One region of the Streptomyces sp. NPDC007872 genome, then DNA from elsewhere that is predicted to be linked to it. Evidence: riboswitches for the same ligand, from Rfam matches in the RefSeq annotation. Region 1 holds a riboswitch; each other region holds the start of a gene.
What was found. A riboswitch is a leader RNA that binds a small molecule or an ion and turns the genes downstream of it on or off. The one in region 1 is predicted to bind cyclic di-AMP.
Positions count from the first base shown of each region.

Region 2: it holds a riboswitch for cyclic di-AMP, as region 1 does, so the genes downstream of both, ACFYNX_RS30795 (transglycosylase family protein) here and ACFYNX_RS18655 (M23 family metallopeptidase) in region 1, are expected to answer to the same signal.
Region 3: it holds a riboswitch for cyclic di-AMP, as region 1 does, so the genes downstream of both, ACFYNX_RS24780 (peptidoglycan DD-metalloendopeptidase family protein) here and ACFYNX_RS18655 (M23 family metallopeptidase) in region 1, are expected to answer to the same signal.

Region 1 is NZ_JBIAEA010000005.1:19,092-26,719, reverse strand. It holds gene ACFYNX_RS18680 (sigma-70 family RNA polymerase sigma factor) at 1-51, opposite strand, end outside; gene ACFYNX_RS18675 (rhodanese-like domain-containing protein) at 307-798, shown strand; tRNA gene ACFYNX_RS18670 (tRNA-Met) at 875-948, shown strand; gene ACFYNX_RS18665 (MerR family transcriptional regulator) at 1,060-1,800, shown strand; gene ACFYNX_RS18660 (PP2C family protein-serine/threonine phosphatase) at 1,971-3,155, shown strand; cyclic di-AMP (ydaO/yuaA leader) riboswitch at 3,465-3,615, shown strand; gene ACFYNX_RS18655 (M23 family metallopeptidase) at 3,627-4,772, shown strand; gene ACFYNX_RS18650 (aldo/keto reductase) at 4,860-5,813, shown strand; gene ACFYNX_RS18645 (PrsW family glutamic-type intramembrane protease) at 5,992-7,428, opposite strand; gene trmB (tRNA (guanosine(46)-N7)-methyltransferase TrmB) at 7,496-7,628, opposite strand, start outside.
Region 2 is NZ_JBIAEA010000011.1:144,119-151,746, reverse strand. It holds gene ACFYNX_RS30810 (DUF501 domain-containing protein) at 1-434, opposite strand, end outside; gene ACFYNX_RS30805 (septum formation initiator family protein) at 481-951, opposite strand; gene eno (phosphopyruvate hydratase) at 1,071-2,363, opposite strand; gene ACFYNX_RS30795 (transglycosylase family protein) at 2,757-3,491, opposite strand; cyclic di-AMP (ydaO/yuaA leader) riboswitch at 3,495-3,670, opposite strand; gene ACFYNX_RS30790 (transglycosylase family protein) at 3,929-5,020, opposite strand; gene ACFYNX_RS30785 (cytochrome P450) at 5,181-6,524, opposite strand; gene ACFYNX_RS30780 (nucleoside triphosphate pyrophosphohydrolase) at 6,586-7,563, opposite strand; gene ACFYNX_RS30775 (SurA N-terminal domain-containing protein) at 7,583-7,628, opposite strand, start outside.
Region 3 is NZ_JBIAEA010000007.1:196,729-204,356, forward strand. It holds gene ACFYNX_RS24765 (STM4012 family radical SAM protein) at 1-74, shown strand, start outside; gene ACFYNX_RS24770 (STM4011 family radical SAM protein) at 84-956, shown strand; gene ACFYNX_RS24775 (SGNH/GDSL hydrolase family protein) at 934-1,737, opposite strand; gene ACFYNX_RS24780 (peptidoglycan DD-metalloendopeptidase family protein) at 1,899-2,849, opposite strand; cyclic di-AMP (ydaO/yuaA leader) riboswitch at 2,853-3,012, opposite strand; gene ACFYNX_RS24785 (tyrosine-protein phosphatase) at 3,413-4,234, shown strand; gene ACFYNX_RS24790 (DUF6126 family protein) at 4,253-4,402, opposite strand; gene ACFYNX_RS24795 (helix-turn-helix domain-containing protein) at 4,446-5,072, opposite strand; gene ACFYNX_RS24800 (aspartate aminotransferase family protein) at 5,213-6,601, opposite strand; gene hpnH (adenosyl-hopene transferase HpnH) at 6,609-7,628, opposite strand, start outside.

The DNA of each region.
Region 1 (7,628 bases):
GCCCCACGCGTCGGCGCCCACGCCCACACCCACGTCCATGCCCACGTCCATGCCCGCGCCCTCCTCCACGTCCCCGTTCAGGCCCACGTCCCCGTTCACGCCCACTGCCCGGTCTCCCCCTCGCGTGCCGTCATGCCTGCATGACGGATCGGATCGCGCCGATGTGACAAGGAGGGGCAGGCCTGAGGGTCATCGCGTGAGATCCCCGCCCTCCCTCCCCGAACACCCGGGAATCACCGGCCGAAGCCGTCGATCGCCGTGATTCGCCACTTCAGCGCGGTGCTCTTCGGCCCTAATTTGATCAGCATGACGACGACACCGCAGGTCAATCCCGTACTTCGCACCCCGCCGGCCTCGCCCGCCGCCGCTGCCGCGTACTTCTCCGCGAGCCTCGCCTTCCACGCCGACGTCTCCGACGTGGCCTCGGTTCTCGCCACCGCCGCGGCCGAGGGCACCGACCCCGGCTTCGTCCTGGTCGACACGCGGTCCACCGCCTCCTGGGACCAGGGGCACGTCCCCGGAGCCGTTCACCTGCCGACCGTGCTCATTCCGGAGCAGGCCGAGGCGCTGCTCGACCGGTCCGTGCCGGTCGTCACGTACTGCTGGGGTCCCGGCTGCAACGGCGCCACCCGCGCCGCGCTCGCCCTCGCGGAGCGGGGCTTCCCGGTCAAGGAGATGCTCGGTGGCTTCGAGTACTGGGTGCGGGAGGGCTTCGCGTACGAGACGTGGGAAGGGCCCGCGGAGAAGGCCGCCGACCCCCTGACGGCCCCGGTCGACGCCGACGACTGCGGCTGCTGAGACAGGGGCCGGAGCAGGGCCTGCGGAAACCGATTTCAGGATCGCCCCGGTCATGCCGTACAGTCGTGTTTACCGACGCGGGGTGGAGCAGCTCGGTAGCTCGCTGGGCTCATAACCCAGAGGTCGCAGGTTCAAATCCTGTCCCCGCTACTCAGTAGCGAACGAAGGCCCGGATCCGATGCACTCGGATCCGGGCCTTCGTCGTTTCCCAGGACGTTTCCGGTTGACCTTGACGCAACGTCAAGATCTAGCGTTCTCGTCATGGAGTGGTCGATCCAGGAGATCGCCAAGAAGGCCGGCACCACCAGCCGCACCCTCCGGCACTACGGGGAGCGCGGACTGCTGGAGCCGAGCCGGATCGGCGCGAACGGTTACCGGTACTACGACCAGGCGGCGCTCGTGCGGCTGCAGCGGATCCTGCTGCTGCGCGAGCTGGGGCTCTCGCTGCCCGCCATCGCCGAGGTCCTCGCGGGTCAGCGGGACACCACCGCCGCCCTGCGCACCCATCTCGCCCTCCTGGAGCAGGAGCGCGAGCGCATCGGACGTCAGATCATGTCGGTGCGGACCACTCTCCAGAAGACCGAGGACGGAGAGGAACTCATGGCAGACGAGATGTTCGACGGTTTCGACCACACGAAGTACGAGGAGGAGGTCACCCACCGCTGGGGCCGCGAGGCGTACGAGCAGGGCGACCGGTGGTGGCGCTCGCTGGACGGGGAGCAGAAGCGGGCGTTCGTCGAGGAGCAGGCGGGCATCACCCGTGACTTCGGGAAGGCGGCGCGGGACGGCCTGGCCGCCGACAGCGACGAGGTGCAGGCCCTCGCGCGGCGGCAGGTCGCCTGGCTGTCGACCACCACGGCGCCGACCAAGGAGTACGTGATCGGTCTCGGCCGGATGTACGTCGACGACCCCCGCTTCACCAAGAACTACGACCGGTACGGCGAGGGGACCGCGGTCCTCGTCCGGGACGCGCTGGCGGTCTACGCCGAGCGGAACATGTAGGTGCCGTTCCCCGGGCCCCCGGCCCCACCCCTCTACGCCGGCCCCCCGTACACCGGTCGGCCGTGCGGAGTCGCCGTCCGCCGGGGTGGCGGCCACTCTGGAAGGGCGCGGTACGGGCCGCGGGCGGGCGGACCGGCGGGAGAGAACAGGTGGGGCACCCCCTAGGAGCGGTGGGTCGCGGGAGGCGGGGCGGTGAGGGCCGTCCCGGGTACCGGGGCGCCCGGCGGTTCATCCGCGCGCTGCCGCCGCTGATCATCGTGGGCGGCGTCCTCTTCGACGTGACGACCCCCGCCCCGTACACCGCCTCCCCGATGCTCGCCGCCGCCCCGCTGGTCGCCGCGCCCTTCTTCTCCCTGCTCACGACCCTCCTCACCGGGATCGCCGCCGTCCTCGCCTCGGTCGGCCTCTACCTCTTCAGCGACGACGTCACCCGCGCCCCGGCGGTCGCCGAGACCCTGACCGTGTTCACCGTCTCCGGGCTCGCCCTCCTCATCAACCGGGTGGTGCGCCGCAGCGGCGAGCGGCTCGCCTCGGCGCGGGTCATCGCGGAGACCGCGCAGAAGGCGGTGCTGCCGACGCCCGCCGAGCGGATCGGCGGGCTGCGGTGCGCGGCCCGTTACGAGGCGGCGCAGGCGGACGCGTTCATCGGCGGCGACCTCTTCGCCGTGCAGGACACCCCGCACGGGGTGCGGCTCGTGGTCGGGGACGTACGGGGCAAGGGCCTCGAAGCGGTCGAGGCGGTCGCCGTCGTCATCGGGGCCTTCCGGGAGGCGGCCGAGCAGGAGCGGACCCTGGAGGGCGTGGCGGAGCGGCTCGAACGGGCGCTGGACCGGGAGGGCACCCGCCGGGACAGCCTCGACGCCGTCGAGGGGTTCACCACCGCCGTCCTGGCCGAGATCCCGCGCTCCGACGGCAGCGGCACCTTCGACGGCTTCGTACGGGTCGTCAACCGGGGGCACCCGCCCCCGCTGGTGCTGCACGGGGACGGCCGGGTCGAGCCGGTCGATCCGAGCCGGCCGGCGCTGCCCCTGGGCATGGGGGACCTCGCGTCGTGGCCGGACCGCGCCGAGGCCCGGCCGTACCCGCCGGGCACGACGCTGCTCTTCTACACCGACGGCCTCTCGGAGGCGCGGAACGCGCAGGGCGTCTTCTACGACCCGGCGGAGCGGCTGGCCGGGCGGATCTTCCCCGGACCCGAGGAGGTGCTCGACGCGCTCGTGGACGACGTACGGCTCCACACGGGCGGCGGGGCGACGGACGACATGGCGCTGCTCGCGCTGAGCCGCCCGGCGGCGGGGCAGCCGGAGCGGCGCCGGACGATGCCGGTGGTCCCGCCCGGGAGGCCCCACCACTGACCGCCCCGCACCCCCGCCACGACCGCCCGCGGGCCCCGCCACTGACCGCACGCGGGCCCCGTCACGACCGCCCCGTACCCCCCGTCACCACGGGTAGTCGGAAGGTCTCCCTGCGATAACAATTGACGTACCGTCAGGTTGCGGGGGTTTTGCCATCCTCGGAGCCCGTCCCGCTGAAGGGGGGTCAAGTCGGACCATTCCCTGTCAATTCACTGAATGATCAAGGGGAACGGCTTGGAAACGGGACCCCCTGTCTATTAACGTTCGATAACGCAGCGCGGTCGTCCCAGCCGTCGCAAGAGACGGCACCGTGCGCATGCGCCGAATCCCGAAAGGGAACCGGGGAACCACCATTTGGGGTGAATCGAGCCCTTCGCACCCACCCGTGCGACCGGGCCCGTAGGAGACCTTCCTGCTCCGAACCCGTCAGCTAACCCGGTAGGCGAGAAGGAAGGAAAGGAGCGCGCCTCCGTGGCGTCCAACACCCCTGCCCCCGAAGCCCCCTTCGATGCCTTCGGCGGCGGTGCGGCTCCCTCCGTCCCGGACACCGAGTGGAACCCCACCGAGGACTCCCTCCGCTCCCAGAACCGCTCCGGCGGCCGGCACCGGGTCGTCAAGCAGCGCTCCAACTTCGCCCGTTCCTCCACCGTCCTCGGCGTCGGCGTCATCGCGGCCGTCGGTGCGGGCGGCCTCGCCACCGCGCAGGACAAGCCGCCGGTGGCCATATCGCTCCCGGACCTTCCGGACCTGAACCTGCCCGACGCCCACGACCTCCCCGGCGTCGGCGCGCTCCTGCCCGACCGGGAGGAGCGGGAGACGGTCCCCGCGGACCGCGCCAACCCGAACCCGCTGACCTCCGCCACGTACACCACCGAGACCGACGACCGGGCCGCGCGGACCGGGCAGGTCACGCGGGCGAGCCTGACGACCGCGGACGCCCCGGGCACCGCCGACGCCGGCGAGGCCCTGCGCGCCCGCATCCTCCAGCAGGCCGAGCAGCAGCAGGCCTCCGCCGACGCCGCCGAGAAGGCCGCGGCGGAGAAGGCGGCCGCCGAGAAGGCCGCCGCCGAGGCGAAGGCCAAGGCCGACGCCGCGGAGAAGGCCGCTGCCGAGGCCAAGGCACAGGCCAAGGCGAAGGCCGAGGCGGAGGCCAAGGCCAAGGCGGAGGCGGAAGCCCGCGCGAAGGCCGAGGCCGAGCGCCTCGCCGCGCTCGCGGCCAGCTACTCGATGCCCCTCTCCTCGTACACGCTCACCGCCACCTACATGCAGTCCGGCTCGATGTGGTCCTCCGGCTACCACACCGGCCTCGACTTCGCGGCCCCCACCGGCACCCCGCTCAAGGCGGTCCACGGCGCCACGGTGAAGTCGGCGGGCTGGTCCGGCTCCTACGGCTACCGGATCGTCCTGGAGCTGGAGGACGGCACCGAGGTCTGGTACTGCCACCTCTCCTCCATGACGGTCTCCGCGGGCCAGACCGTGGGCACCGGCGAGACGATCGGCCGCGTCGGCGCCACCGGGAACGTCTCCGGCGCCCACCTCCACCTGGAGGTCCACCCCGGCGGCGGCGACGGCGTCGACCCGGCGGCCTGGCTGCGCTCCAAGGGCCTGACGGTCTGACCCTCCCGGGAGCCGCCCGGGAACCGCACGAGAACCGCCCGGGAGTCGTGCGGAATAGGCCCGGCGGCGGAGACCGTTGATCACCCCATGACCTCTCTCCGTACGCTGGGCACGTCCGACCTCCACGTCTTCCCGCTCGCCCTCGGCGGCAACGTCTTCGGCTGGACCGCCGACGAGGCGCAGTCCTTCGCCGTCCTCGACGCCTACGCCGCCGCGGGCGGCAACTTCGTCGACTCCGCCGACGTCTACTCGGCCTGGGCCGAGGGCAACGAGGGCGGCGAGTCCGAGACCGTCATCGGCCGCTGGCTCGCCTCCCGCGGCAACCGCGACGACGTCGTCGTCGCCACCAAGGCCGGCGCCCACCCCCGGTTCAAGGGGCTCTCCGCCCCCACGATCAAGGCCGCCGCCGAGGAGTCCCTGCGCCGCCTCGGCACCGACCGCATCGACCTGTACTACACGCACTTCGACGACGAGTCCGTCCCCGTCGAGGAGATCGTCACCGCCCTCGACCAGTTGGTGAGGGACGGCAAGGTCCGGGCCGTCGCCGCCTCCAACATCTCCCCCGAGCGGCTCCGCGCCTCCCTGGACTTCGCCGAGGCCGAGGGCCTCGCCCGCTACGTGGCCCTCCAGCCGCACTACAACCTGGTCTCCCGCGAGACCTACGAGGGCCCGCTCCTGGAGACCGCCGAGCAGGCGGGGCTCGCCGCCGTCCCGTACTACGGCCTCGCCTCCGGCTTCCTCACCGGCAAGTACCGCCCCGGCACCAGCGTCGACAGCGCCCGCGCCGCCGGGGCCGGCAAGCACCTGGACACCGGGCGGGGCCGGGCCGTGCTCTCCGCGCTCGACGCGGTCGCCGGGGCGCACGGCGCCGAGCCCGCCACCGTCGCCCTCGCCTGGCTCGCCTCCCGGCCCACCGTCGTCGCGCCGATCGCCTCGGCCCGTACGGTCGAACAGCTCCCGGCCCTGGTCGCCTCCGCCGACCTGGAACTCACGGAGGAGGAGCTGACCCTCCTGACCGAGGCGTCGGCGATCCGGGACTGACGCCGGACGGGCCCTAGGGCCCGTCCGGCGGATCATGGCCGGGGCCGCGACGCCTGGCACGGCACCTCGCCGCGTTGCCGAAACGTCCCGATAGCTCCGCTATCGAGCCGCTCCGGCGCCTTGTGAGGCACCGCACCAGACGCCGCGGCCTACCCGACCCTGATCCGCCGGACAGGCCCTAACCGCGGTAGGGGTTGTAGCCGCCGTAGTCCAGGTACTGCGGCGGCGTCCACGCCCGGCCCGTCGCCCGGGCCGCGTACGTCAGCGCGGGCGAGGCGACCGCCCGGCGCTGCCACAGGTGGTGGAGCAGCTCCTGCTCGCGGGCCGTGAAGTCGGGCCCGGCGGTGCCGCGCCGGGCCCGGTCCCGCAGGAACGCGAGGGTCGTCGCGAAGGACTCGTACTCGCCGACGGCCCGCGCGCCCCGCTTGCCGTACGTCCGGGCGGCGTAGGAGCGGGCGAGCTGCCGGGCCCGCATCGAGGAGAGCGCGAGCGGCTCGTCGGGGGAGAGCCAGCCGGCCGCCGCGTACGCCGGGAGCTCCCCGGAGAGCGTGCGCAGCTCCCGCTGCCGGCTCCACACCGCCAGCCAGGTCAGCAGGCCGAAGGCCGGCATCATGAGCGCCCCGTACACCGCGTAGAAGGCCCAGGGGCCGCCGAAGGTGGCCGAGCCGTTCCAGGCGGCGTGCATGCCCATGGCGAGCAGCAGCCCGGCGAGCGGAAGCAGCACCTTCCGCAGTCGCTTCCCGCGCGGGGCCAGTGCGGCGAGGCCGAAGCCGATGCCGGTGAGCACGGTGAACAGCGGGTGCGCGAAGGGCGACATCACGACCCGGACGAAGAAGGTCCCGGCGGTCATCATGCCGATGCCGGTGGCGCCGACCTCCTGGTCCTCGCCGAAGGCGTTGCCGAGGTAGAGGATGTTCTCGGTGAAGGCGAAGCCGGTCGCGGTGAAACCGGCGATCACCACCCCGTCGACGAGACCGCCGAAGTTCCGGCGGCGGAAGAGGAAGAGCAGCAGGATCGCGGCGGCCTTGGCGCTCTCCTCCACCACCGGCGCGATGACGGTGGCGCCGAGGTGGTCGGCGGAGTCCGGGTCGGCGGTGGCCGTGGCGATCCAGCGGACCGCGAAGGAGTTCGCCAGGATCGCGACGAGCGCGGCGGCGAAGGCGCCCCACGCGAAGGCGAAGAGGAGGTTCTTCCACGGTCCGGGTTCGACCCGGTCGAGCCAGCGGAAGGCCGCCATCAGCAGCGGTACGGGGAGCACGGCGAGGGCCAGGCCGACGAGGAAGCCCTGCGTGCCCGTCTGCTCGCGGACCATCGCCAGGATGACCAGGGCGCAGATCGCGAGCACGGTGACCAGGCATATCGCCCGGACCAGCCGGCTGCGCCAGAAGGCCCGGCGCGGCCGGTAGCGCCACTGGGAGCGGTCGGCGGCGGCGGGGAAGGCCGGCTCCTCCGTGTCCCGGTGGGGGACGGGAGCGGCTTCGGCCCCGGGGCCGTGATCGGGTACGGGACCGGGGCCGTGATCGGGCGCGGGGCCGCGTCCGTGATCGGGTACGGGTCCGTGATCGGGACCGCGTCCGTGATCGGGACCGGCTTCGGCGGGGGCGGGGTTCGACACGTGAGCGACCCTAACGACCGGCACGGACGGAGGGCGACGCACTTACGGGCCGACCTGCCCCGCGGTGCTACTTCCTCCGGAAGAGGAGGTCGTGGACGACGTGCCCCTTGTCGAGCCCCTGGCCCTCGAAGCGGGTGAGGGGACGGAAGCCGGGACGGGGCGCGTAACCGCCGTCGGCCTGCGTGTTCTCGAAGTCCGGG
Region 2 (7,628 bases), on a different contig from region 1:
GGGCCCGCGACCAGCGAGTGGCCGACGAGGACGTGCAGGCACTTGACCCGGTCCGGCATGCCGCCGGCGCTCGGGAAGCCCTCCAGGACCTCGATGGCGTCGCGGCGGGCGAGGTAGTCCTCGTGCGCGGCCCGGTAGGCGTCGGCCAGCTCCGGGTCGGTGGCGAGCCGGGCCTGCATCTCCTTCATGACCCCGTTGGCCTCCAGGGTGCCGATGGCCGAGGCCGCCCGGGGGCAGGTCAGGTAGTACGTGGTGGGGAACGGCGTGCCGTCGGGGAGCCGGGGCGCGGTCTCGACGACGTCCGGCTGCCCGCAGGGGCAGCGGTGCGCGATGGCGCGCAGGCCGCGGGGCGGCCGGCCGAGCTGGAGCTCGAAGGCGGCGACGTCCGCCTCGGTGGGCTCGGTGCGTTCGGTCTGCGGAGGGGGCGTTTGCATGTCTGCCTTGGTTGCCTAGGTCGTCGGTCGTCGGTCGTACGGGGTGTCAGGGACGGTCGGCCTTGTCCACGCCGTCCCAGAGGTTGTCGTACCAGGGGCGGTCGGCCGCCCCCTGGTCGGCGCGGGGCCGCTGCTCCGCGCCGGGGTCGTTCACGGTGAAGCCGGTCTCGCCGGGGAGCACGTAGTGCAGGTGCTCGCGGGCGAGGCGGCGGACGTAGGCCGGGTCCTGGAGGCGGGCCTTCTCGTCCCTCAGCTCCTGCACCCGCCGGGCGGCCTCGGCGGCCCGGCGCTCCTGCTCGGCGATCTCGCCCTGCTGGGAGACGTAGCTCCGCATGGGATAGGCGAGGGCCACCACCAGGGAGCAGACGACGAGGGCGAGGAAGGCGGCGCGGCCGGTGAGCCGGGAGCGGCGGGCCTGACGGCGGGTCTGGGAGCGGTAGACACGGGCGGCGGTCTGCTCGCCGAGCAGCCTGATCCGGGTCGCGGTCGAGAACCGGTCCCGGTCCTTCACGGCCATGTCGTGTCGCCTCCCCTGTTCACGCGGACGTCCCCGCACACGGTACGGGACCGAGTACGGGGACGTACGGAAGCTGCTCTGCGGAAAGGCGCAGCGGGTGTCAGCCCTTGCCGTGCCGATCAGTTCGCGGTGCGGAACCGCGGGAAGGCGCTGCGGCCGGCGTACACCGCGGCGTCGTCGAGGATCTCCTCGATGCGCAGGAGCTGGTTGTACTTGGCGACGCGCTCGGAGCGGGCCGGGGCGCCGGTCTTGATCTGGCCGCAGTTGGTGGCGACGGCCAGGTCGGCGATGGTGACGTCCTCGGTCTCGCCGGAGCGGTGGGACATCATGCACTTGAAGCCGCTGCGCTGGGCGAGCTCGACGGCGTCGAGGGTCTCGGTCAGCGAGCCGATCTGGTTGACCTTGACGAGCAGGGCGTTCGCGGACTTCTCCTCGATGCCCCGGGCCAGGCGCTCCGGGTTGGTGACGAACAGGTCGTCGCCGACGAGCTGGACCTTCTCGCCGAGCTTCTCGGTGATGACGTTCCAGCCGGCCCAGTCGTCCTCGAACAGCGGGTCCTCGATGGAGACCAGCGGGTACGCGGAGACGAGCTCCTCGTAGTACTCGGTCATCTCGGCGGCCGAGCGGGACTCGCCCTCGAACTCGTACTTGCCGTCCTTGTAGAACTCGGAGGCGGCGACGTCGAGCGCGAGCGCGATGTCCTTGCCGGGCACGTAGCCGGCCTGCTTGATCGCTTCGAGGATGAGGTCGAGCGCCTCGCGGTTGGAGCCGAGGTTCGGGGCGAAGCCGCCCTCGTCGCCGAGGCCGGTGGAGAGGCCCTTGGACTTCAGGACGGACTTGAGGGTGTGGTAGACCTCGGTGCCCCAGCGGAGGGCCTCGGAGAAGGACTCCGCGCCGATCGGGGCGATCATGAACTCCTGGATGTCCACGTTGGAGTCGGCGTGCGACCCGCCGTTCAGGATGTTCATCATCGGAACGGGCAGCAGGTGCGCGTTCGGGCCGCCCAGGTAGCGGAAGAGCGGGAGGTCGCTGGCCTCGGAGGCGGCGTGCGCGACGGCGAGGGAGACGCCGAGGATGGCGTTGGCGCCGAGCGAGGACTTGTCCGGGGTGGCGTCCAGGTCGAACATGGCCTGGTCGATCAGGCGCTGCTCGGTGGCGTCGTAGCCGACGAGCTCCGGGCCGATCTGCTCGATGACGGCGAGGACGGCCTTCTCGACACCCTTGCCCTGGTAGCGGTTCGGGTCACCGTCGCGGAGCTCGAGGGCCTCGAACGCACCGGTGGAGGCGCCGGACGGAACGGCAGCACGGCCGGTGCTGCCGTCGTCGAGGCCGACCTCGACCTCGACCGTGGGGTTGCCTCGGGAGTCCAGGATTTCCCGGGCTACGACGACGTCGATGGACGGCACGAGCATCTCCTTCTGGGATGTGACGCGGGATGTGACGCAAGGTCGGTGCAGGGTCGCTCGGCCTTGCGACAAGAGCCTAACCGCCCCGGAGGCTCCGACCGGCCGGGCGCCCGCCCCCTGGGACGAAAAAGGACCCGAGGGCACGCACAACGGGACGAAGGACCCCAGACCTACCGGGCGGTAACCGTCAGGTGGGGCCGGAGTCGTCCCGTACGAGGGGGTCGCTCCGTACGAGGGGGTCGCCCCGTACGAGGGGTCGCCCCGTACGGGAGGTGTCCCCCCGGCAAAGGGGAACCCCGGTCCGGCGCGCACGGGGGAGTGGCGCGCCGGACCGGGGTGGTCACCGCGGGAGGGTCATCGGGGGCGCGTGAGCCGCCGGACTCACGCGACCCGCCGGGCTCACTTCAGGTGGAGCTGCTGGCCCGGGTAGATCAGGTCGGCGTTCTCGACGACGTCGTCGTTGAGCTCGAAGAGCTGCGCCCAGCCGCCCTGGACGCCCTGCGCCTGGGCGATCTTGCTGAGGGTGTCGCCGGCCACGACCTTGTACTCGCCGTCGCCCTTCTTGACCGTCTTGCCGGTCGGGGTGGTGACGGTCTTCTGCGGGGCGGCCTGCGGAGCCTGGCGCGACTGGCTGCGGGTGGTCGGCTGCTCGGCCTTCCGCTCCTGCTTCGGCTGCGCCTGCCGCTGCGACTGCTCCTGCTCGGGCTGTTCCTGCTTCGGCTGCTCCTGCGGCGCGCTCTCGGCGGAGCCGCCGTCGTACGAGGCGCCGGAGAGGCCCACGCCGCAGCTCGGCCAGGCGCCCTTGCCCTGGCCCGCGAGGACCTTCTCGGCGACGGCGATCTGCTGCGACTTCGACGCCTGGTCGGCGCGCGGGGCGTAGGCGGTGCCACCGAAGGCGGCCCAGGTGGAGTTGGTGAACTGCAGGCCGCCGTAGAAGCCGTTGCCGGTGTTGATGGACCAGTTGCCGCCGGACTCGCACTGGGCGACGCGGTCCCACTCGGAGGCCGTGGCGGCCGAGGCGGTGCCCGCGGTCATCAGCGGGGCGGCGACGGCGACGCCGGTGACGCCGACGAGCGCGGCGACCTGGGCGGCCTTGGAGGGACGGCGGTGTTTGCCCTTGACGGAAAACAGCATGGGGATTCTCCTCACCGACGCCTGCGAGGTGAGCTGTCGGGTTCGGGCCGAAGAGTTGCCCGGCCGCGTGTCCTAGCACGCGACTTCACCCCTAGCCGGTCGTCGGCCGTCCGTGTCTGGACGGCCGGGCCCGGCGCTTACCTTGGGTCCCCCGCTCCTGCCTTCGGCGCTTGCGCGACGACTGTTCCCATCGGCCGACGGCAGGATTCGGCGTTTCGGTCGACGGGGCCCGCGGTGGCGAGCGATGACGACCGTAGACACAGACCCCCCCGAAGTTCAAAGAGGCTCATACGACGAATTTCGCCTCTTCTTGCCCTTCGGAGGGGACTGTTTGCGCAGGTGAGGGATGACGGAAGCGGAGCTTGCGGGCGCGACACGCCAGTTGGGACAAAGAGACCCATGTCTCACTCGTCCGGAACCGGACATACGCCCACGAACTACCCGGCCGCCGGGACCGAACCCTTCGTCAGATCGAGGTTCTGACCAGGGAGGATGAGGTCCGGATCGGTGCCCACGGTCCGCTTGTTGGCGTCGTAGAGGGCGGTCCACCCTCCGGGCAGTTCGTTCGCCTGGGCGATGTCCGAAAGGCTGTCACCCGGACGCACGACGTATTCACCCGAAGAGCGCTGACTGTCCGTTGTGCCCGAATCCTTCGCTTCATCAGCGATCGGGGTCGATGCAGCCTCTTCGGACAGCTTGTCCTTGTCCGAGGCATGTCTACCGGATTCGGTGGAGCTGTCCGGCTTGCCGGTTTCCTCCGGGGCGGCCTCGCCCCGGTGCTTGCCCGTGCCGGGCGCGGCCGACGTTCCCTCAGCTCCCGGAACACCGGGCGTAACAGACGTACCGGGCGTAACGGACTCACCGGGGGTGGCGGGGACCGTCGGGTCGGCCGGATCGGTCGGACCGGCCGGGAGCGTCGGGTCCGCCGGGTCCGTGGCCCCGGTGGTCCCGGACGGCGCGGACGGCGTCGCGGGGGCGGTCGGCGTGCTCGGGCCCGTCGAGCCGGCGGGAGCCGTCGGCGTGGCCGGCGCCGTGGCGGGGGCGGTCGCGGGGGCGGAGGACTTCGGCGCCCCGGTGGACGGAGCGGCGGCGGACGGCGCGGCCGCGGACGGCGCGGCCGCGGAGGCGCCCGACGCGCCCGAGTTCCAGTTCGACTCGGGGACGGGCGCCACGGAGGTCGTCGGGGCGGCGGCCGGGCCCGGGTCCACCCCGGTGGGCTTCCCGTCGTTCGCCAGGCCGGCGATCGGCGCGCAGGTGGCCCACGCGTCGCTGCCCTTGGCGAGGGCCTTCTCGGCCACCGCGATCTGCTGGGCGCGGCTGGCCAGGTCGGGGCTGGGCGCGTACGCCAGGCCGCCGTGGCGCTCCCAGTCGGCCTGGGTGATCTGGAGGCCGCCGTACATCCCGTTCCCGGAGTTGGCGCTCCACTGACCGCCCGACTCGCACTCGGCGACGCGGTCCCAGGTGGCGGCGTCGGCGGCGGACGCGGATCCGGTGGCGAGCAGGGGCAGCGCCATGGCGGATCCGGTCACGCCCGCGGCGACGACGATGGCGGGGGCCTGACGGGGGCGACGGTGTCGTCCGTTCCCGGAACGCATAGGTACGCCTTTCGCGTGACGGCTGAGACTGCCGGGAAACGTAGCGGCATTCGAACGCTCGTCACAAGTCGATGGCCACTCGATCACATGAAGATCACATTTCTGACGGGCCGTCACCGTACGAGAGGGGTACGGACGGGGAGAACTCCACCGGAAGCGTGCGCAAACCGCGCATGATGAGCCCGCCGCGCCACCGCAGTGCGGCCGGATCGGCGGCGAGCCGCAGGTCCGGCAGACGGGTCAGCAGGGTGGCGAGCGCGGCCTGTCCTTCGAGGCGGGCGAGCGGCGCGCCGAGGCAGTAGTGGATGCCGTGGCCGTACCCGAGGTGCTGGTTGTCGCGCCGGGCGAGGTCGAGCACGTCCGGCCCGTCGAAGCGCTCCGGGTCCCGGTCGGCGGCGGCGAGGACCACGAGGACCGGGTCCCCCGCCGGGATCTCCTGCCCGCCGATGGTCAGCGCCCGCGTCGCGTACCGCCAGGTCGCCATCTCCACGGGCCCGTCGTACCGCAGCAGCTCCTCGATCCCGGTCTCCAGGAGCCCGGTCTCGCCGGCGGCGAGGGAGGACTGGAGGCGCGCACGCTCGCCCGGGTTCCGCAGGAGGGCGTACAGGCCGTTCCCGATCAGGTTCACGGTCGTCTCGAACCCCGCGAACAGGAGGATGAAGGCCATGGCGGCGGCCTCGTTCTCGGTGAGGTGCTCGCCGTGGTCGGAGGCCTTGATGAGCCCCGAGATCAGGTCGTCGCCCGGCTCTTCTCGCTTGCGGTGGATCAGCTCGGCGAGGTAGCCGCGCATCTTCTTCACCGACCGGGCGACCCCGCCGCGCGGCCCGCCGCCGTGCCGGATCATCATCCCGGCCCAGTCCCGGAAGTCGTCCTGGTCCTCGCGGGGCACGCCGAGCAGGTCGCAGATGGCGTAGATGGGGAGCGGGAAGGCGAACTCGTGGATGAGGTCCGCGCTCCCCTTCTCGACGAAGCCGTCGATGAGCCGGTCGGTCAACTCCTGGACGCGCGGGGCGAACTCGGCGACCCGGCGCGGGGTGAAGGCCTTCGACACGAGCCGCCGCAGCCGGGTGTGGTCGGGCGGGTCGATGTTGAGCAGGTGGGTCATCAGCTCGGCCTTGCGCTCGCCCGGAATGCCCGTCTTGCCCTTGGCGTGCGGGGACTCGTCGTGGTGCGCCGGGTTCTTGGACAGCCGCTGGTCCGCGAGGGCCTGCCGGGCGTCCGCGTACCGCGTCACGAGCCAGGCCTCGACCCCGCTGGGCAGCGTCGTCCGGTGCACGGGCGCGTGCTCCCGCAGCCAGGCGTAGGCGGGGTACGGATCGGTGGCGAACTCCCAGGTGAAGAGCTCGGGCGCGGGCTCCTGGGCGGGGGCCGGTGCGGGGTCCGTGACGGAGGCCGGTGCGGGGTCCGGTACGGAAGACGGGGCGGTGCTGTCACTCACCCCCCGACGGTACAGCGCGCTCCGACGCGCCCCGGCGGCCCGTACGGAGCCCACTCCCCTCCTACGACCCCTCCCGCTCCTCCAGCCCCTCCGCCGCCCGGATCGCGTCCCGGTACGTCCGGGCCGCCGCCCGCAGTGCCGTCTCCGGGTCGACGCCCTCCGCCTCCGCGCGGGCGGCGAGGGCGAGCAGCTCGTACCCGACGCCCCCGTCCGCCGGGAGGGCCACGTCGAGTCCGGCCGAGCGCGCCCGGCCCGCCAGCTTCGCGGCGAGCGCGAGGCCGGGCTGTCCGAGCGGCACGCCGTCGGTGACGGACTCCCGCCGCTTCTCGACCGCCTTGGTCCGCTGCCAGTGCGCGTGGACCTCCTCGGGCGTCGCGGCGGTCGCGTCCCCGAAGACGTGCGGGTGGCGGTGGATCAGCTTCTCGACGAGGGTCCCGGCCACGTCGTCCACGGAGAACGGCTCCTCCGGGTCCTCCTCGGCGATCCGGGCGTGGAAGACGACCTGGAGCAGGACGTCGCCCAGCTCCTCCCGGAGCGCGGTCCGGTCCCCGTCCTCGATCGCCTCCACGAGCTCGTACGCCTCCTCGATGGCGTACTTCACGAGCCCCTCGTGGGTCTGCGCCGAGGTCCAGGGGCATGCGCGGCGGACGCGGTCCATGACCTGGACGAGGTCGAGGAGCCGGGCGCCGGGCAGGTCGTACGAGCCGGGGAGCAGTTCGAGCTCGGGCATCGCGACCCGGCCGGAGCCGGCGAGCCGGGCGAGGCCGTCGGTGAGGCGCCGGTCGCCCTCGCCGGAGGCGACGAGCAGGACCGTGCGGCCCCCGGCGCACTCCTCGACCAGCTCCTCGGCGGTGGGCAGGGCGTGCTCGACGACGACGCCCGCCTCCCGCAGGTACGGCACCTGGGGGTGGTGCTCGTCGGGGCAGAGCACCCGGTCCGCGGCGCGCAGCGCCTGCCACGCGGGCCAGGACAGGAGTCCGGGGGCCACGCGGTGGCTGGCGGTGAGCAGGACGACGCGGCCGGGGCTTTCGGAAGTCACCCCCCGAACCTACCCGGACTCAGGCACCGGCCTCGACGGCCTCCGGGGCCTTGCTCACCTGCCGC
Region 3 (7,628 bases), on a different contig from region 1:
ACTCGGACGGGCTCGGTCCCGAGCTGTTCTCCCCCGGGGTGCGGGCCGCGATGGCCGCGTACGAGCCGAAGTAGGGGGCGGCCGTGGACCTGACGCTGCTCTACCGGGGGCCGCTCTCCTCCTGCGACTACGACTGCCCGTACTGCCCCTTCGCCAAGCGCCGGGACAGCCGGGAGCGGTTGCGCGCGGACCGGGCGGCGCTCGAACGGTTCACCGGGTGGGCCGCCGCGCAGACCGGCGACCGGCTGCGGATCCTGTTCACGCCGTGGGGCGAGGGCCTGGTGCGCTCCTGGTACCGGAGGGCGCTCGTCGAACTGTCGCGGCTGCCGCACGTCGAGCGGGTGGCGATCCAGACCAATCTGAGCTGCCGGACCGACTGGCTGGCGGAGGCGGACCGGGAGGGCGTGGCACTGTGGTGCACGTACCACCCCGGGCAGACGCCGTACGAGCGCTTCCTCGGCAAGTGCCGCGATCTCGCGGACCGGGGCGTCCGGTTCAGCGTGGGCGTGGTGGGGCTCCCGGAGCACCGGGAGGACGCGCGGCGACTGCGGGAGGCGCTGCCGCCGCACGTGTACCTGTGGGTGAACGCGGCCGAGGGGCATGCGTACACCGACGCGGAGGCCGACGGGTGGACGGAGCTGGACCCCCTCTTCCCGTACAGCCGGCATCCGCACCGCTCGGCGGGGCTGCCCTGCCGGACCGGGGAGTCGGTGGTGTCGGTGGACGGCGGGGGGACGGTGCGGCGCTGCCACTTCGTCAAGGCCGAACTGGGGAACCTGTACGACGGTTCGTACCGTTCCGCCCTGCGCCCCCGCGCCTGCCCCCTCGCCGTCTGCGACTGCCACATCGGCTACGTCCACCTGGAGACGCTGCCGCTGTACGACGTGTTCGCGGGCGGGGTCCTGGAGCGGATCCCCGCCGCCGTACCGCCCGCTAGGCCCGCTGGAGGGGCATGAGGTCGGGGCGCTTGGCCTCGACGTGGTCCCCGGAGCTCTCGCCGCGCAGCCGGCGCCCGATCCAGGGCACGAGGTACTCCCGCGCCCACTGGATGTTGTCGCGGCGCACCTCGAGCGAGCCGCGCGGCGGGACCGGCGGCCACGCCTGGTCGGGATCGGCGGGCACCGGCAGGCCGAGGACCTGGGCGGCGCGCAGGGCGACCCGGGTGTGTCCCTCGGGCGAGAGGTGCAGCCGGTCGCCGTCCCAGGCCCGCCGGTCCTGGACGGACCTGAGCGACCACAGGTCGAGGACCGGGCAGTCGTAGCGGTCCGCGATGGCGCGGACGTGCGCGGTGTAGGTGGCGATCTTGCCGCGCAGGTGCCGGAGCACGGGCACGTCACGGGTGTCGAAGCCGGTGGTCACCATGACGGTCCCGACGGCGGAGGTCAGGTCGGCGACGGCGCGCTCGAAGCGCTCGGCCACGTCGTCCGGGTCGGTGCCGGGGCGGATGATGTCGTTGCCGCCCGCGCAGAAGGTCACCAGGTCGGGGGCGAGTTCCCTCGCCCGGGGGACCTGTTCCGCCACGATCTGGTCGAGGAGGCGCCCGCGTACGGCCAGGTTGGCGTAGCGGAAGGCCTCGTGCTCCGGCAGTTGGTCGGCGAGCAGGACCGCGAAGCGGTCCGCCCAGCCGACGTACGTCCCGTCGGGGCCGGGGTCTCCGACGCCCTCGGTGAAGCTGTCACCGATCGCCGCGTACGACCCGAATGCGTTCTTGTCTCTTGATCTCGAATCGTCTGCCACGGGGGCACATCCTTCCCTTTCGCGTGTGACCTACGCGACCGTAAGGAGGGGTTGACGGTGGGTGATATATGCCACCGATAAAGATTCGCCCAAGTCGGAATAGGCCGAAGGCCCGGAGCGCATGCGCCGGGCCTTCGGAAAAGGGTGTGTCCTTCGGGGCGTCAGAGGGAGACGCCGTGCTGGCGCAGGTAGGCCAGCGGGTCGATGTCCGAGCCGTAGCTCGGGGTGGTGCGGATCTCGAAGTGCAGGTGCGGGCCGGTGGAGTTGCCGGTGGAACCGGAGAGGCCGATCTGCTGCCCGCCGCTGACGCTCTGCCCGGCCGAGACCGAGAGGGAGGAGAGGTGGGCGTACTGCGAGTAGTTGCCGTCCTCGTGCTTGATGACGACCTCGTTGCCGTACGAGCCGCTCCAGCCGGCGGAGACGACCGTGCCGGCACCGACGGCGCGGACGGTGGTGCCGGAGGAGGCGATGAAGTCGACGCCGGTGTGGTAGCCGGAGGACCACATGGAGCCGGAGGCGTGGTACGGGGTGGAGAAGCCGGCGAGGGCGACCGGGGAGACCCAGCCGGTGGAGGAGGCGGTGGAGGCCGAGGAGCCGGTGGAGCTCTCCTCGGCCTCCGGGGCGGCGGGGCGGCCGCTGTCGCGGGAGGCGCGCGGGGCCTCGTCGCCGTTCTTGCCGGAGGCCTGGGCGCCGGTGGTGCTCTGGGGACCGGTGGGGGCGGAGCCCTTGGCGCCGATGGTGAGCTTCATGCCGGGCAGGATGAGGGAGGGGTCGGCGCCGATGGTCCGGCGGTTGTCCTCGTAGACCTTCTGCCAGCCGCCCTGGAGGTGGTGGTCGGCGGCGATCTTCGACAGGTAGTCGCCGGCGACGACGGAGTACGTCCGGGGGCCGGTCTCCGCGGCGGCCTTCGCGGGGGCGGCCTTCGCCGCGACGGCGTGCGCGGTGACGACGGACTGGACGGAGGCGGCGGCCGGGGCGGCCTGCTCGGCGGCGTGGGCCCCCGTGGCGCCGAGGAGCGGGAGGGCGACGACGGCGCCTCCCGTACCGGCGGCGGCGAATCCGCGGGTGAGGGGGTTGCTCTTGGGACGGCGGTGCTTACCCTTCGCGGGCATGGCGAATCCTCTCCGGCGCCTGCGAGGTGAGCTGTCGGGTTCGGACTGGAGATGTCCGGCCGCGCTCTCGCGCGGCTTCACCCCGAGCCGTCCTGCGTCGCGGGACCGGCGTACTTCCTGGGTCCCCCGCTCCTGCCACGCATGGGATGGGTGGAATTCCGGGCGGTGGCAGGATTCGGCGGTCCGTCCGGATTGAGCGTGACGCTAGACGAGCGGGGTCGGCGCGAACAAGCCGCTGTTTTGTCCCGGGATTCCGCCCTAGATCGTTCCCCCGGAATTCCGGTCACCCTCCGTGGAGGACGTTCCTCCGACTCCCTTTTCCCGCACGGAAATCGCGCCGGACCCCCGGCCACGATCCGTCACTTCTATGACGCTGCTCACGCGCCGAATCCCATCTCGCCTGTAAACAGGGCGCGTTATACCCAATAGGCCAATTCGGACAGATCACCCATTCCCGTCCGAGGGGGTGCGCCGCACCGCTCCCGTCTGGATGATTGCCCCAGGAACCGATCAGGAACCGACGTCGCGTCGGACATCCGCGCGCCAACCTTCCAGGAGCATCCGTGACGCAGCAGTTGCCGCAGGTCCCGCCCGTCGAAGCCGACGAGCCCGAGCTGACGGAGGTCCGCAACTTCCGGGACGTGGGCGGTCTGCCGACGACGGACGGGCGGGCGGTCCGTCCCGGCCGCCTCTTCCGCAGCGGCCACCTCGCCCACGCGACCGAGAGCGACGCCGCCTTCCTCGCCGGTCTCGGGCTGCACACGGTCTTCGACTTCCGCAACGAGGCCGACCGGCGGATCGAGGGCCCGGACGTCGAGCTGCCCGGGGTGCGGAACGTGAACATACCCCTCAACGACCCGGCCGACGGCAAGGAGTTCTGGCGGCTGGTGCGGGACGGCGAGACCGCGCAGTTGCGGGAGGTCCTCGGCGACGGGCAGGCCGCGGCCCGGATGTCCGATTCGTACTGCCGGATGGTGGTCGAGCGCACCGCCGAGCACAGCCGGATCCTGCACTCCATGGCCGAGGAGAGCGTCCCGGCCCTGATGCACTGCGCGGCGGGCAAGGACCGCGCCGGGCTCGCCGTCGCGATCACCCTGCTCGCCGTCGGGGTCGAGCGGGCGGCGATCGAGGCCGACTACGTGAAGTCGAACGAGCCGCACCGCCGCTACAAGGTGCGCCGCAGCTCCACCGCCCCGGACGCCATGGGGCCCGAGGTGATGGAGCTGCTGAGCCCGCTCTTCGACGCGCGGGCGGAGTACCTGCGGGCGGCCTTCGGGACGATCGAGACGACCTGGGGCTCGGTGGACGCCTACTTCTCCGAGGGCCTGGGGCTGTCCCCGGAGACCCGCGAGCGGCTGCGGGAGCGCCTGCTCACCGAGGCGTAGGGCCTGCCGGCCGGGGTCCTACTTCGCGCCCATCGCGAAGAGCAGGTAGAGGAAGCCGGCGAAGAGGTGACCGGCGATCAGGTAGGCGAAGAGGCGGAGCACCAGGCCCTTGGGGAACTTGCCTTCCCCGCGCTCCTCGCCGGTGACGGCCGCAGGCTTCTCGGACATGTCGGTCCTTTCCTGAAAAATGGTTACAGCGGCTTTGTGGCGGTCAGCGCCGGTGCGGGGTCCCGTCGCCGAAGCACAACTCGGCGGCGGGGCTCTGGAGCAGGGTGTGGACGAAGAGCAGCTCGGCCCCGCCGGGGGTGGCGGCGCCGATCCGGTGCGGGGTGAGCGAGTCGAAGTGCGCGCCGTCCCCGGGGTCGAGGACGTGGACCGTCTCCCCGAGCGCGAGCCGCACCCGCCCCTCCAGGACGTGGATCCACTCCTCGCCGGGGTGGACGCGCACGATGTCGGCCCGGGTGGCGTGCGGCACGTGGACCCGCAGGCACTGGAGGGCGCGTCCGGCGCCGCCCGCCTGGCGGTAGATCCAGCCGTCGGCCTCGACGGGCTCGGAGCGGTCGCCCCGGACGACGGGGTCGTGTTCGGGCGGGGTCTCCCCCAGGAGCTCGGAGACCGTCGTACCGTAGATGCGGGACAGGGCGAGCAGCATCGGCAGCGAGGGCTGCCGGTTCCCCGTCTCCAGACGCGAGAGGTGGGCCGGCGAGAGGCCGGCCCGCCGGGCGGCGGCCTCCAGGGTGAGTCCCCGGCGGCGGCGCAGGGCCCGCAGTTGCGGGGCGACGTCCGGCAGGACGTCGGTGGCGGAGGCCGGGGAGGTGTCCCCGGGGACGTGGTCCATGACTCCATTCCGCCAGGATCGTGCCTCTGAGGCAAGTTTCTTGCCCCAGAGGCAAAACCCGGAGGGCCTCGCGGAGACCCGGACGGACCGTGTGAGAACCCGGAAGGACCGTACGGGGACCCGGAAGGATCCGGTTCGGGTCAGCGCTGGGCGACCGCCTGCCTGACCAGCGTCTTCCCGAAGTCCCACATCAGCCCGCTCCCGCCGTGGGCCTCGTCCATGACCGTCGTGAAGGCGGTGACGAACCGGTCCACGTCCGCCTCGTCGACGACGAGCGGCGGGATCAGCTTGATCACCTCCAGGTGGTCCCCGGAGACCTGGGTGAGGATCCTGTGCCGCTGGAGCAGCGGGACGACGACCATCTGGGCGAAGAGGCCCTTGCGGGCCGCCTGGAGCATCGTCCAGCGGCCGCGCAGTCCGAGCGAGGACGGCCGGCCGAACTCGATGCCGATCATCAGACCGCGCCCGCGGATCTCGTGGAGCAGTTCGTAGCGGGGCACCAGCTCCTTCAGGCGGCCGGAGAGCAGGTCGCCGATCCGGCGCGCGCGGGCGACCGTGCCCTCCTCCTCCATCACCGAGAGGACGGCGAGCCCGGCGGCCATGGCCTGCGCGTTCGACCCGAAGCTCGCCGAGTGGACCAGGACCCGGTCCATGGACGAGTAGACCTTCTTGAAGATCCAGTCCTTGCCGAGGGTGGCGCCGACCGGCACGTAGCCGCCGGAGAGCGCCTTGGCGACGCAGACCAGGTCCGGCTCGACGCCCTCCTCGTGCTGGTACGCGTAGAAGTCGCCGGTCCTGCCCAGACCGGTCTGCACCTCGTCCGCGATCAGCAGGGCGCCGTGCCGGTGCAGCAGCTCCTGGGCCCCGCGCAGAAAGCCGGGCGGCGCCTCGTGGACGCCCTTGCCCTGGATCGGCTCCACGACGAAGCCGGCCACGTCTCCCTTGCGCAGCTCCCGTTCCAGGGCGTCGAGGTCGCCGAGGGCGATCGCGGTGTCCGGCAGGAGCGGGGCGAAGCCGTCCCGGAAGCCCCGCTCCCCGTTGACGGAGAGGGAGCCGGTGGTGAGCCCGTGGAAGGCGTGGTCGCAGTAGACGATCCTGGGCCGCCCGGTGGCGTACCGGGCGAACTTGAGGGCGGTCTCCACGGCCTCGGTGCCGCTGTTGCCGAAGAAGACCCGGTCGAGGTGGGGGCTGTGGGCGAGCAGCCGCTCGGCGAGGAGGCCGGGCAGCGGCGGGCAGTCGAAGCGGGTGAGGTCGGCGAGCCCGGCGTCCAGGACGTCGTGGAGGGCCTTGCGGACGACGGGGTGGTGCCGTCCGAGGCCCATCACGCCGAACCCGGCGAGCATGTCCAGGTGGTCGTTCCCGTCGGCGTCCCAGAAGTGGGCGCCCTCGGCCCGCTCGTACACCTTGTCGAAGCCGATGGTGCGGAGCATGCGCGGGAGCTGGGGGTTGAGGTACCGGGAGTGCAGCTCGTACCGCTCGCCGCCGCGCTCGGCGAGCAGGGCCCGCAGGTCGAACCCGCCGCCGGTCACGCGCCGCTCACCTGCTGTTCCCGGAGGCGGTCTCCCGGACCGCGCGCAGGGACTCCTTGAGGGAGCCCATGGTGGCGAGGACGGCGGTGGGCTCGTAGCCGCAGTGCGCCATGCAGTTGGCGCAGCGCGGGTCCTTGCCCCGGCCGTACTTCTCCCAGTCGGTCTCCTCCACGAGCTCGCGGTACGTGGGGACGTAGCCGTCGCTCATCAGGTAGCAGGGGCGCTGCCAGCCGAAGAGGGAGTAGTTGGGGATCGCCCAGGCGGTGCAGGGGAAGTCCGCCTTGCCCTCCAGGAAGTCCAGGAAGAGCGGCGAGTGGTTCAGGCGCCAGCGGCGCCGGTTCCCCCCGGCGAACGCCTTCCTGAAGAGCTCCCGGGTCTGCTCGACGCCCAGGAAGTGCTCCTGGTCGGGGGCCTTCTCGTAGGCGTAGGCGGGCGAGATCATCATCTCGTCGACCTGGAGGTCGTCGTTGAGGAAGTTGAGCACCTCGATGATCGTCTGCGGGGTGTCGGTGTTGAAGAAGGTCGAGTTGGTGGTGACCCGGAAGCCGCGCCGCTTGGCCTCCTTGATCGCCGCCACCGCCTCGTCGAACACGCCCTCCTTGGCCACGGACTCGTCGTGCCGCTCGCGCAGCCCGTCGATGTGCACGGCGAAGGCGAAGTACGGCGAGGGGGTGAAGTTCTCCAGCTTCTTGCGGAGCAGCATCGCGTTGGTGCAGAGGAAGACGTACTTCCGCTTCGCCACCAACTGGCGGACGATCTCGTGGATCTGAGGGTGCATCAGGGGCTCGCCGCCCGCGATGGACACCATGGGGGCGCCGGACTCCAGGACCGCGCCGACCGCCTGGGCGACCGGCATGCGCTGCTTGAGGACACCCGCCGGGTGCTGGATCTTCCCGCAGCCCTCGCACTTGAGGTTGCAGGCGAAGAGCGGTTCGAGCTCGACGATCAGCGGGAACTTGTCGCGCTTGCGGAGCTTCTGTTCGAAGAGGTAGGTCCCGACCCGGATGGACTGACGGAGCGGCATGGC